2 regions of the Sulfurovum zhangzhouensis genome follow, and region 1 is predicted to be linked to the other one. Evidence: riboswitches for the same ligand, from Rfam matches in the RefSeq annotation. Region 1 holds a riboswitch; the other holds the start of a gene.
The links. A riboswitch is a leader RNA that binds a small molecule or an ion and turns the genes downstream of it on or off. The one in region 1 is predicted to bind cyclic di-GMP.
Positions count from the first base shown of each region.

Region 2: linked by a shared signal. The riboswitch ahead of PGH07_RS08205 (L,D-transpeptidase family protein) and the one ahead of PGH07_RS03930 (Ig-like domain-containing protein) in region 1 are both predicted to bind cyclic di-GMP.

Region 1 covers NZ_JAQIBD010000001.1:750,753-758,108, forward strand. The annotation lists gene PGH07_RS03930 (Ig-like domain-containing protein) at 1-2,618, opposite strand, end outside; cyclic di-GMP riboswitch class I at 2,650-2,756, opposite strand; gene PGH07_RS03935 (ABC transporter substrate-binding protein) at 2,916-6,260, shown strand; gene PGH07_RS03940 (response regulator transcription factor) at 6,263-7,000, opposite strand; gene mfd (transcription-repair coupling factor) at 7,088-7,356, opposite strand, start outside.
Region 2 covers NZ_JAQIBD010000002.1:589,401-596,756, forward strand. The annotation lists gene thiC (phosphomethylpyrimidine synthase ThiC) at 1-266, shown strand, start outside; gene PGH07_RS08175 (FAD-dependent oxidoreductase) at 411-1,454, shown strand; gene thiS (sulfur carrier protein ThiS) at 1,451-1,651, shown strand; gene PGH07_RS08185 (thiazole synthase) at 1,653-2,465, shown strand; gene PGH07_RS08190 (OsmC family protein) at 2,643-3,107, opposite strand; gene PGH07_RS08195 (magnesium transporter) at 3,126-4,484, opposite strand; gene PGH07_RS08200 (DUF1450 domain-containing protein) at 5,005-5,211, shown strand; gene PGH07_RS08205 (L,D-transpeptidase family protein) at 5,305-5,817, opposite strand; cyclic di-GMP riboswitch class I at 5,918-5,998, opposite strand; gene PGH07_RS08210 (hypothetical protein) at 6,334-6,885, opposite strand; gene argH (argininosuccinate lyase) at 6,933-7,356, opposite strand, start outside.

The DNA.
Region 1 (7,356 bases):
ACATCTTTATAAGCATCTACAGAGCCACCGCCTGCAGGTCCGCTCCATGATAACTCTGCATTGTTTCTGGCTGGGTTTTCACCGGTAAATACACCGGTAACCAGAGCATCTTCTGTTGCCTCTGTAATAATAGTCACACTGCTGCTACTGCCTGCTGCAACCGTTCCAAGATCCCACGTATATGTTCCATCACCATTGTCTATTGCGGAAGGCACCGATGAAATATAAGTCATTCCTATAGGCAAAGTATCAGTAAGCATCACTCCCATAGCATCAGCATCACCGTAATTTGTATACGTTAAGGTATATTCAACATTATTATTTAAAGAAACAAAGTCTATATCAGAAGTTTTTTCTAGAGTAAATGCTGCGATAGGTATATCTACACCGATCTTGCTCTCTGCAGTTTTATTGACATCAGATCCATCCGGCGCAGTGACGGTAAGTATTGCACTATTAAGCAGAGTTGTAGAGCTGTATGAGATATCTACGGTAACATTCATCTCAACCGATCCGCTTTCAAATGCACCCAGGATACCTAGAGGTATATTGATAGTATTACCCATACCGGAACAGTCTATTGCGGCTCCCCCATTAATCGAGTAGGTATTACAACTCACACCTATAGGCAAAGTGTCGTTAAGCTCTGTACCCGTCACCACGATACTAGAGTCATTGGCATATCCTAAAGTATATACAAGACTTTCACCGGGTGCGACAAAATAGCTGCTAGGTGTTTTAGAGAGGGAAATCCTCGCACCATCCACGTGTATAGGTATAGGATCACTCAAGATTGTCCCATAGCTGGTTTGTGCATATGCAGTATTTGTATATGATCCTGATGTAGTTGTTGCTTGTGCAGTAAATATAAGTTTGATTTGACCACCGTCTGGAACGATCTCATCAAAAGACCAGCTTATTGTTCCTGTCTCTCCTGCTAGAGGAGCAGAACTTGTAGTAATAGGTGCTCCGTTATGCTCAAGACTGACTAGGCTTTTATAACTAAAGCCGTTTGGAAGCACATCTGAAATTTGTGAGACATAAAGATCAAAACCTGTAGAGTTATTGATATCAATCGTAAAGTTAACATCCTCACCTGCAAGAAGATTTTCTATAGATGCGTATTTTTCAATCGTAGGTGCAACACCACAGGTATTGACTGCAAGCGATATACTCTTGACACCAGTGATATCCGGATTTGCATGCCAAATCTCATTTCCATCGGTATAAGTTGCCCCCGCAGCCAGGATAGATGCGTTTACTTCTGCTTCAGAAAGATATGAGAACGTACGATTGATTTTGGCACTGGCATTCATATCATCATCTACTATTGTAGGATTATCGATTGCCTGTACCCCTATAAGGTATTGCCCTTTAAATAGCTCTGTAGAGTCCCAGTTTACCATCCAGTCTGTAAAGCTTGTTCGTATTGCAGGAGCTGCTATCTGTGTCCACTCATTTCCATCATTGGCTACACCATCACCATTGTCATCTCTATAATAGAAAAATATTACATCACTTACCGATGATATAGCCTCTCCATCAACAATAGCAATAACATCTTTTACTTTCGCAGTCAAAACTGTCGGATTACACCCGCTTGCCCCTATATCATCCACAATAGGCTGCTCGTATGGTTCTTCCTTACTGAAACTGATATAGTCGCCAAATGGTCCGGGTTTATTGGGATCAGCTATCCAATCGTTATTGATAGCACAATCTTTTTGGAATGGATTGTTCAAGCTGTTTGCCGTACAAAAAAGCATAGAGATAGGAGTATCTCTTTCAAGCTTTGGTCCTCCATAGCTGGAAGCATCTATCATAGACATAGGAATCTGATAGTCGATATAGTACTCTTGACATGGAGAATCTTGATTATACGAAGAGCGTGTAGTCCCATAGTCCCACACCTTTTTCGTATCAGGTGCTGCAATAATTGTACTCCAGTCTGTTGTTGGATTAGCAGCATTTCCATCGAAATTCAATATAGTTGAACCATCAGTAAAGGCAGTTGGATTATGTCCCAATAGTTTGATATTTTCAGGATCATTTATATAATCAATTGACTGGGTAGGAATATTGCCATAAATACCAAAAATTCTATCTATCGCTACGCCAGGGGCACCGGATGATCCATCCAGATGTGCCGCAATATCACGATACCCATCTCCGTCTATATCGAAAAATACTGTCCATAACGCTGATCCCCAAGGATCTACATTACTATATGCTCCTGCGTTCGGTCCTGTGGCATAGGTATTGGCTATTTGTTCCACCCTCCAACGAAACATAATGACATCATTTGCAGGATCAGTAGGATCTTTATAGAGATAGTAGTAGATACTTGGTTCAGCCTTGTCTGTACACGATGAAGCGATATTTACATAGTTTTGAGGACGTGTACCACCATTGGAAGTGTCGCCTGTACGTGGATCATTAATGCTCTCACCAAAACGGCTATAAGGTTTCCATTCGTTCTTTTGCGGCCATGGTGCAGGCTTGAAGTGGACTGCCGCACCATCCCCGTTTGTCCCCCAGGCAGGAGGATAAGGATCAGCATTCAGCTGTATTGAAAAAAGTATAAATACAAATACAAAAAAACGATTGAGTAATGACATGGGTCTCCCTTAAATTACAGATGTATAATTTATTGGTAACCCGGCTGTCTAAGATGATAAAGAAGCTACTTTAACGCTCTGATATATAGACCCGTGGCTTTCCGTCCTATCCTCACGAATAGTTTGGCTTTGACAATATTCCTCTCCTGTAGTGACTAAAATAACGCGCAAGTATAACAGTAGAATGTTGCCGAAATGTCACAGTTTTAAAAATATATCATAAAAATAGATTTTTTTAATATAACGGGGAAATTTACATTTTTTTGCTATGATTTTTCTAAAACAAAGTGAGCTTTTGTGTATCTGTTCCGATTACTCTTTCTTTTACTTTTATCTCTAATAACTATCGCCAATGCTCAGGATCAAACACTTGAAAAAGTTTCCGTACAGTTTGAGTGGAAACACCAGTTTGAGTTTGCAGGGTTTTACGCAGCCAAGGAGAAAGGTTTCTATAAAGAGGCAGGACTTGATGTCACGATCAACGAGCATTCTCCTGGTATCGATACGGTTGAAAATGTATTGCAAGGTGTATCGACCTATGGAATATCCTCTTCACAACTCATACTTGATCGTCTTGCCGGGAAAAAGGTAGTTCTGCTTGCTTCCTATTTTAAACAAAATGCTCTTGTCCTGATCACAAGACCGGAGATCCAAAGCATTGAAGCATTAAAAGACAAACAAATCATGGGAACAACAGGTGAGTTAACTCAATCAAGTCTTGCTGCTATGCTACAGTTACACAACCTAAAGCCGGATGATATCACGGTGATACCTCACAGTTATGATATCAACGCATTTAAAAACGGTGAAGTCGATGCTATAACTGCCTTTATTTCAAATGAACCTTTTTTTCTTGATCAAAAACAGGTATCTTACAAGATCTTCAACCCTGCTGAGTATGGTATTTACTCTTATGATGTTGAGCTCTTTACCAGCGAGAAGGAAGCCACACAACATCCACATAGGACACAAAGATTCATCAATGCTACACGTAAAGGCTGGAAGTATGCACTCAATCATAAGGAAGAGATCATTGATCTCATCTATGAAAAATATTCCAAAGCCAAATCAAAAGAAGCACTGCTCTATGAAGCCAAAATCACTGAAAACCTCATCAAAAAGGAGCTCTTTAGCATTGGAGCTATCGTACCTGAACTAATCAAACTCAACACCGATCTCTACGTACAGCTTGGGATGGTCACTCCTGATTGGGACCTTGATGGTTTTATCTTTAATCTCAAACCTCACAAGATCAACCTGACACCTACTGAGTCAGCATTTATTGAATCACATCCCATCATTCGTTGCAGCGCTGTATCATGGAAGCCCTTTTCTTCGATTACGGGAGAAACATACAGCGGTATATTTCATGAGTACTACAAGTTGATAGAACAACGTACCGGTCTTAAGTTCGAATTTGTAAAAATAGGTGACGGTGTCAATTTCCAGTATGTTCTTGATGCATTGAAACGCAAAGAGATCGATATGATCTATGGGAGCGGGAAAACACTTGAGAGAACAAACTATGCCCTCTTTGCCGGACCTCTCATGCAGGCAAGCTTGTCCATTGTATCCCATAGAGAAAACCGATTCTATACCTTAGAGAGTCTTAAAGATAAAACGATTGCTGTAGCAAAAGGAAGTACTGCTTCAGAGTACATCAAAGAAAATTTTCCTACAATGAATCTTCTGTATACCAACAGTATCGATGAAGCACTCTATAAGGTCAGTGAGCAAAAAGCCGATGCCGTTGTTGACAACCTGGTCGTACTTGACTATATGATAAGAGATAACTACCAGTTTCATCAGATCGAGATTACAGGTATCAATGATGATGGTTTTGATATCTATGGACTAATACGGGATGATTATCCTATCCTTCGCCAGATACTCGACAAAGCCATCCGGTCTGTAACACAAGAAGAGTTATTAAGTATCAATAATAGACTGATACGTTCTACGATACAGACTACAAATCCTTATGATATCAACTTAAGTACAGAAGAGTTGGCAATCATCAGAAAAAATACATTTATTTCATTGAGCAAACATGAAGCAGAGTACCTCAAAGAGAAAAAATCATTGACACTTTGTGTCGATCCAAACTGGTTACCGTTCGAGAAAATGGAAAAAGGGAAGCATATAGGAATGAGCGCCGAATATTTTGGGTTGATCTCATCTAGAATCGGTATTCCTATTACTGTCATACCTACAACAACTTGGGAGAAGTCTCTCTCTTATGCAAAAGCAAGAAAGTGTGATATTCTCTCATTATCCATGGAAACCCCCTCACGCAAAGCCTATCTAGACTTCACGGATCCCTTATTAGAGGTTCCTCTGGTTATCACAACTACCTATGATCAGTTTTTTATTAGTGATATCAGTGAGCTCAGAGGTAAAAAGATCGGTATAGTCAAAGGATATGCGTTCAAAGAGCTTCTGCAAACCAGATATCCTGATATCCAATTTATTGAAGCAGTATCGATCGAAGAGGGGCTAAAAAGTGTCATAAAAGGAGAAACGTTTGGTTTTATCGATAATCTCACCGCAATCGGATATCAGATACAAAAAAACTTTCCGGGCTCTCTTAAGGTCTCTGGTAAATTCAATGAGAAGCAGGAACTTAGCCTTGGTGTACGTAATGATGAACCTGCATTGCTTGGGATATTGAACAAAGCTGTAGGCTCTATTGATGAAAAGACAAAAGAGAATATTCTTAACAGTTGGATCACGATCAAATATGAACAAGGATTTAACTATATACTTTTAGGAAAGGTACTCACACCATTCGTTCTGATCGCACTCTTATTGCTATTTAGACAAAGCGTATTGAGCAAATATAATGCTCAGCTTAAAAATGAGGTAGAAGAAAAGGTTAAAGAGCTGAGAAAGAAAGATAAAATACTGCTCAAAAAACACCGAATGGCTGCAATGGGAGAAGTACTTAGTCTCATTGCACACCAATGGAAACAGCCATTGTCCGCGATTAGTAGTACACTTATGGGAATAAAAGTCAAATTAGTAAGTGGTCAATATAATCTTAATGATCAAACAGACCGAGAAAAATTTTTACTATATCTTGATCAAAAACACAACCGTATCAATCACTATGTAGAGTTTCTTTCCAACACAACAGATGACTTCAGAAACTTTTTTAATCCGAATAAGCATAAAGAGTCTACTTCACTTCTTGTACCAATCAGAAGTGCACTACAGATAGTACAAGGCTCGATGCAAACTCATGGTATTAACATCAAAGAAGATCTTCGGATCGATGCAGAACTTATGCTCTACAAAAATGAAATCACGCAGGTGGTGTTGAACCTTCTTAAAAACAGTGAGGATAACTTTTTGGAGAAGGCTATACCTCATCCGGAGATCATCATTACTACCTACACTGATCAAGATCATTACATAATCCGTATCTGTGATAACGGCGGAGGTATACCAAAAGAACATATAAATAATATTTTTGATCCCTACTTCAGCACAAAACATGAAGATATTGGGACAGGGCTTGGACTTTATATGTCCAAGATCATCGTTGAAGAGCACCATGGCGGGTTACTGAATATGTACAATACTGATCAGGGAGTTTGTTTTGAGATCATATTGACAAAGAGGTATACCGGGAATAACTGAGCTTACTTTTTAAGTGTAAGTTTATAACCCATTCCATAAATATTGGAGATAATCTCTAAAGGCAGCTTTTTACGTAGTTTTGAAACCAGGTTACGGATATTTTTTTCACCTATTTCGATCTGGCACTCATCAAACCGGTAAAGAATCTCTTCCGTAGTACAGAGGTGTTCAGATTTCTCAAGTAAAAGTTGCAATAGAATCAATTCATATCTTGTTAGTTCGATTGCTACTCCTTCCTGTGAGAGAACATTTTTCTTACTATCCCAAACAAACCCTTCACCCAGTTGTAACATTGTAGTCTCAGATGGTTGGTTCATCTCTTCAATGATTTTACTGCCCAGATTACCTAGAACATCTATCAACTCTTCATATTTAATCGGCTTTGTTAAAAAGTGGGAAATACCAAGGTTTATCAATGGTATCAAAAAATTAGAGTCTGTATGTGCAGAAAGGATAATGATCTGCTGTACACTGTTTATCTCTCTTACCCTTGTACTTAGTTCTATCCCATTCATCGGTGACATCTGGATATCGGTCATAAGCAGATCAAAACTTTTGTCATTTTCAGAGTAGTATGTTTGATAAAATTTTAAGGCTTCTTCCCCACTTGAAGCGACAGTTACACTATTAAAAAGATCTTCAAGTAGCTCAGCCATATCATTCCTTAGTGGCTCATAATCTTCTACTAGAAGTATCGAAAGATCTTTAGTTTTAGAAAAAGTCTTACTATAATTAACCATGATTTTCTCTTCCCCTGAGTTATTCCTATGAAAATATTAACATAAAAATAAATTATATACCATTAAAATTATCATAAGTATTAATTATTACTTAAGGTACCCCATTGCAGTAGCGATAATGTCATCATCGTCTTTACTTGGAGACTTCAGTACGACCCGATCTTTCCCTTCCTCGATAAACTCGATAAAGACATTCTCTCCATAAGAAGAGACTTTTGATATTCCTTGCTGGCGTGCTAGTACCTTCATCACGATCACATCGATGAACTGCTTAGTGACCCTATCAAGCTTACCGAACCTATCTTCGATCTCTGAACTGATCTCATATACTTCCCCGGTAGTTTCGCAAAGTGAGA
Region 2 (7,356 bases), on a different contig from region 1:
AGTTCAATATCGGTCTTGACCCTGAACGTGCAAGAGAGTACCACGATGATACGATGCCGATGGAGGCTGCAAAGACTGCACACTTCTGTTCTATGTGTGGACCTAAGTTCTGTTCGATGAAGATCTCTCAAGAGGTAAGAGATTTTGCCGATGCACAAAATATGAGTATCGAAGAAGCAAAACAAAAAGGTATGGATGAAATGTCCATGACCTTCCAGGCAATGGGGAGTGAGGTCTATATAGACCAAGAGAAGAGCAAATCATAAAAGCATGCTCATTCATGATAATAAGATTATCAAATGCGACAAGTCGCATGAGCCTGCTGCTGAAGCAAACACAGCGTTAGCGTAGTGGTTTGAGCTTTGCTTAAACCATTTCATAACTAATAGTAAACAACTAAGGAGTTGTCCATGAAAAAAGTAGCGATTATCGGTGCAGGACTGCTTGGTAGGGTCACTGCACTCAACCTGTTGGAAAATGAAGAATTAGAACTGACGATCTATGAAAAAGCAGGATATGACGGTGAAGGGGCAGCTGCATCTACGGCAGCAGGCATGCTCGCACCGTTTGCCGAGATGGAAACTGCAGAATCAGTGATCTTGGAACATGGGATGAGATCGATCAAACTCTGGCCTACTCTTCTAGAGAAGATAGGTATCCCTGAAGCCTATCAGCAGACAGGAAGTATCATCACTGCACACCCGCAGGACCAAGCTGAACTGGATCGATTTATCTCTACCCTGCATACCAAAGTACCTGCAGCAGAAGGTATCAAGACACTGGACAACCGTGCACTTGTAGAACTTGAGCCTTCACTTAGACACCATACGCAGGCATACCATCTTTATGCAGAAGGACAGGTCAACTCTGCAATGTTCGTAGAAACATCAACACAGTATCTGCTGGATCATCCTAGGGTTACTTGGTATGAAAACCACCCGATAGATGAAGGGCTCAGTGATATAGATACTTTCAATGCGACACACGGTACTGATTTTGACTGGATCTTTGATACACGCGGGCTGGGTGCCAAAGCAGAGATGCCGGACTTACGCGGGGTACGCGGTGAGGTCTTCTGGCTTGATGCTCCTGAAGTAGATATCAGCAGACCGACCAGACTGATGCACCCTCGCTACAAGATCTATATTGTTCCGCGTGCCAATCACCGTTTCGTGATCGGTGCAACGGAGATTGAAAGTGAAGATAAGTCACCAATGTCGGTACGATCTTCCCTAGAGCTGCTCTCGGCAGTCTACAGTATGCATCCAAGCTTTGCTGAAGCACGCATTGTCAAGACCAAAACCGACTGCCGCCCGTCACTGGAGGATAACCTCCCCCGTATCGAGCAGCATAAGGGACTGACCCGTATCAACGGTCTTTACCGCCATGGCTATCTGCTAGCTCCTGCGATCGTAGAAGAGGCACTGAATACAGGTATAAGGAAAAGCGCATGACGATCTCTGTAAACGGTGAAAAAAAAGTTTTTGAAAAAGCACAAATGAGTGTGAGAGAGCTGCTTGACGCCCTGGAGTATAAAGTGGGCTTTGCCGTGGCACTCAATACCACTTTTGTACTCAACACGACGTATGAAACAACAATGATCAAAGATGGGGATGCACTTGACATCCTCGCACCTGTACAAGGAGGCTAAAATGAGCCATACAGATATGATAGATACAAATAGCGACAAATGGATACTTGAAGGCAAAGAGTTCAATTCACGTATGATGATCGGTTCTGCACTCTACCCTTCTCCTAAAGTGATGAAAGAGGCGATCGAAGCGTCAGGTTCACAGATCGTTACTGTTTCTCTACGCCGTCAGTCCGGCGGAGACAAAGGGAACCCATTTTGGGATATCATCAAGTCACTGGGTGTCCAGGTCCTGCCAAATACTGCAGGATGCCACACAGCACAAGAGGCGATCACTACTGCGATGATGGCAAGAGAAGTCTTTGGTACCAACTGGGTCAAGGTAGAAGTGATAGGAAACCAGTACAATCTCCAGCCAGATCCGTTCGAACTGGTTGAAGCAACCAAAGTCCTTATCAAAGAAGGATTTAGAGTACTGCCTTACACCACCGATGATCTGGTTCTTGCTCAAAAGCTGGTCGATGCAGGATGTACGACACTGATGCCGTGGGGTTCACCGATTGGATCAGGAAGAGGTCTGATGAACCCATATAACCTAAAAGCGATCCGTAAACAGTTCCCAGACCTTCAGCTGATCGTAGATGCAGGGATAGGCAAACCATCCCATGCGATCCAGGCGATGGAACTGGGATATGATGGGATATTACTGAATTCAGCTGTTGCCTTGGCTCACGATCCGGTCCAAATGGCAAATGCCTTTAAACACGCTGTAACTGCAGGTAGACTTGGCTATAAAGCTGGTACGATGCAGGAGCGAGACATGGCATCTCCATCTACTCCAACGATAGGCACGCCTTTCTGGCACCAAGCATGATCTAAATGATTGTGTCAAGTGAAAGACATTGAAAGCAGGAAGTTTTGCAGAAGTGCAAAAATTTCCGTCGCGTTTCATGAACTTGACGATTTTTGGCTACTTTTTTTAAAAAAGTGGCTAAAGAAACTTATTCTCTATTAAAATCTTTAAACCACTTATAACTCTTTGAGTTAAAAACTATGAGCAACATGCTCCACCAAAACCATCATCAAGAAGTGTGCCGCCACCAGAAGCGATACTCTCTTTATCTGCGATCTTCTCACCGTTATGGATGATAGTGTAGCTTACCTTTACCGAGTCCCTGATAGAGTTCACTGTCGTACAGTAACTCTCCAATGAAGATAGGATATATCTCTTAGCTTTTTGGGCCTCACATCCGCAATGGTAGTCATAAGTGATATGGATAGAAGCAAATTTCATCGGTGCCACACTGATACGTTCGATATCTGCTTTTACCGTATAGTCACTCACTTCATAACCATCCTTTTCAGCCATCATCACTAGATCGATCCCTGTACAACCGATAATCCCCGTAGCAAAATACTCCACAGGAGTGATCTCTTTACAATCCATGATATACGAAGACTTCGTAGTATTCGCTTTAAATTTCTTATCTCCCAGATACTCTACTGATACATTCATTTTATTCCTTTTTATTTGTTATAACGCAATCATCTTTGCAAACCAAAGAAAACTAAAAAAACCGATGATATCCACTGCAGTGATCACAATAACCGAACTGGCAACGGCGGGGTCAAAGTTCATCTTTTTCAAGGCAATAGGTACAGTCGTTCCCAACAAACCTGCCAAGACAAAACTCACAAACATCGAAAGCCCGATCGCTACAGAAACATGCATATTTCCAAACCAGACATGCGCAGCGATAGAACTCATTACACCAAAGATCACTCCGTTCGCGACAGCAATACGAAGTTCTTTGAGAAATATCGGCCGAAGCAGTGTAAAGTTGATGTTTCCCAATGCCATCTGGCGTATAATGACTGTCATTGTCTGCACAGAAGCCGTGCCAGCCATATTGGCGACAATAGGCAACAAGATCGCAAGTTCAATAATAGCAGAAAGCGTATGTTCAAAGACACCTATGACCAGTGATGCGATAATAGCATTAATGAGGTTAATTGCCAGCCAGATAGAGCGTGTTTGTGTCGACTTGACAAAACTTTCCTGTACCTCTTCATCTTTATGTACTCTACTAAGGTTATATATCTGCCCCGTAGCACGGCGTTGCATTACATCAAGTGCATCATCATGGGTGATACGCCCCAAAAGGTTACCTTTATTATCAAGTACGGCCAGCGTGGTAAGGTCATACTTACTCACACTCTCTATCACCTTATCGATACTCTCATGCGCTAAGACACTATAGGATTCGGGATATCTATCGATGATCTGATCAAAGGTCTGATCCGAACTTTCCAACAACAGATCATCTATCGGGATAGTTTTGATGAACTTTCCTCTCTCATCAGTGATAAATGCTGACTGAACCGTACCTATCCCTTCTTTTTTGAGTCTTGCCAATAACGCTTTACCCTCATCGATACTCTTATAGCTTGGTACCATAAAGAGCTCTGTTTGCATCAGTGCACCGGCTTGATCCTCAGGATAGGTGATAAGATCAGAGATCGTATCCTGTCTCTTTTGACTTAATAGTTCAAAGACCTTTTGGCTCTTTTCCTTCTCTTTCTTTGCAATGGTCAGATAAAAATTGGTCGCATCATCACTGTCAAGTGCTTCAATGATCTCTGAAAGTCTTACTTCATCACTTTCCTCAATATAATCGACCTGAAAAGGAAGGGGAAGCTCCATAAGTATCTCTGCCCTGAGCTCTACGGAAAGAAGGTTGATGTAGGTAAAGAACTTCTCCTCATCATGCTGCTTCAGTATCTCCAGAAAATCTGCATGATCCGCATCACTCATATGGACATCATAGGTACCTTTTTCAAGCTTCTCAAGATAAAGGTCCAAAGATTTTATATCCGTACTCTCGCTTCCCATTATAGTCCTTCATAGTATGGGGATACGATAGCATAAAAGATATAAAATATAAACCTGCCGAGTATTTATTAACTCACTACTTCCTAGGCTTTGTTAAAGCAAATATTTTAATTCAAACCTGTCATGTGAACGACCTTTCTAATTTGTATTATTGTGTTTGTGGTTTTGCACTATTTGTGCAGATGCGAAGGCGTGCAATATTGCGAAGCAACACGCCGAGAGCATCGTCCGCACAATTGTGAAACAACGCTTTTCTTTTGGTACTTTTCTTTACTAAAAAGAAAAGTATGGAAATGCATGTACAAAGATAAGCTCTTTTACATCAACCATTCAATGATAATAAATGTTCTATTCTTTCATTTTTTTAGAAAAAACGAAACAAAAAATCGTCAACCTCTCGAAATGCTACGTCTTATTTTGCACTACTGCAAATAAGACTGCTTACAAGGTCGTTCAGTTGACATGTTTATTTGATATATTTTCCCCACACACTACACACATACAGTGCTATAGTCATACTATGAAGATAAATATTTGCAAAAAATTTCCCAAGATCAATAAGTTTGAAAAAAAGCTTTCCAATGCTTTCCCTGATGCTTCCATCAAAGTCAAATCATGCATCAATATGTGTAAAAAATGTAAGTCTCAGCCTGTGGCTAAAGTGGATGGAGTGAAGGTAAAAGCTAAAAAAGTTGGAAAGATTATTGAGAAGATAGAAGCTCTTTAGCCGTTCAATATCCTCAAAAATCTCATATGAAGTATGCACCCTATGGGCACTTTCCCAACAAAGACGTTGGGAAGGAGAGAAAAAGCAAACTCATTAAGGCTTGATATGAATGGTAGTTCCAACCTGCACAAGCTTTAAAACTTCATCCATATCACTATTATACATTGCTATGCATCCTGCAGTCCAATCAGTACGTTGTTTTAAAAATGATTTAAACCATCCACTTTCATTATTTGGTTGTCCATGGATCATGATCGATCCGCCTGGGCTTTTACCCATTTTTCTGGCATTACAACAATCTCTTGCATTTGGATATGAAACATGCAAGGCTTTATAAAAGGAACTATTTTCTTTTAGATAATCAAGCTTATAGTAGCCCTCCGGCGTTCTTTGGTCACCTTGCACTTTTTTGTGACCTACAGGATTGCCGCCTAAAGCTATCTTATATGTTTTTAATACTTTTCCTCTATGTGAAAGATACATCTTTCTTTCTGATTTTACCACTGTGACCAGATCTGCTTTGATTTCTTGAGATTTGGATAGTGATGCCGTATTTGCAAAAAGAAAAAGCGGGGCCATAATTACCAAGAAGAAATATTTTTTCACAACGATCCTTTGATTGGGTATGTATCATATAAATATCAAAAACTAGGGAGAAAAAAAACAGAACTATCCTTAAATGGATATCGAAAAGATACCTCTTTTAGTGTGCGGTCTGGCGATCTTTAACACATAAAGACCCATGACTTTCTGTCCTTGCTTCACAACAAGTTTAGCTTTTAACATTAATATCTGGATTCATTATACTGAGAAAAATATTAAAAAAATATAAGACAGTGATGAATGTTTCACCACTTATTGGAATTTTCATATGCAATATACATTCTATTCTTTTACTCTCGTTCCCATGTTCGCACGGGAATGCGCCCTGACTGAAAGGAGGAAGTGCCCTTGGGGTGCGTATTTGATATCTTTCTGCCATCTAACGATGAATTTTATAGTATTGGGATATTAACGTAAAGTATGCATTCCCACTCAATAGAGTGGGAACGAGATAAAATGTTAGAAATGAAAAACAGTAGAGTATGGGTTACATATCAGGCGATATGTAACCAGTTAAAGTTATATGTTTATCTCCATTTTAGTTATCTTATTGTTAGGTAAATGTTCAAATACATCAAAATGTTCACCATCAAAATTTGTAGTAACGTTGCAACTATTACAATCAAAACTAAAGTAGGATATCCAAAATTTTTCATTACTCTTGATATTTTTTACAAGATACTCAGGAACTGGTCCACCACCCAAACCTGACAATGGACCACTGTTGTATGCGACATAGTATCCCTCAACTCTAAACTCAGATCCTTTTGAAAAAACTATATCAGTTTTTTGCGCTGTAACATAGTCTTCGTCGACATCTTGCAATATATTCTTTGTAATATAATAGTACCCTTCATTCATAGTACTATTTCCACCTATAACTTTTCTCATAGGTTTTTGTAAAAAAAATATCTTATTTTGACAAGGTATACCATCATATTTTTCTAAATGACTACTTGTTCTAAACTCAATGGATACAAGAAAAAGTATAAATAAAATTACTAATATCATTTCAAACTTTAAAGCATCTTTATATATCTGAAATGAAGTTTTTATTTTTCTTCCATGCACATTATCTCTCTTTTACTGAAGTAATTTAAGGAGTAGAGTCATCATCCTTACTTTTGAGCTTCTAGCCAACCCTTCATACTCTCTATCTGCTCCAGAGTTCTCTCGGTAGCCGTACCACCTTCAGACTTACGTGCATTCATCGAAGCACGGTTATCAAGCAGTGCTACTACATCTTCAGCGATGCGAGTATCTACACTCTGTAGATCTTCCAGGGTAAGCTCAGAGATATCAAGCCCCTTCTCTTCAGCGAAGTTCACGACATTACCTACGATATGGTATGCATCACGGAACGGAAGTCCTGCTTTACGTACAAGATAGTCAGCTAGGTCTGTCGCTGAAAGGTGACCGATCATACATGCTTTATCCATCTTCTCTACATTGACTCTCATCTCAGCGATCATCTCATTCATTACCTGCAAGCTAAGAACTGCAGTTCTTACAGAGTCAAAGACACCTTCTTTATCTTCCTGC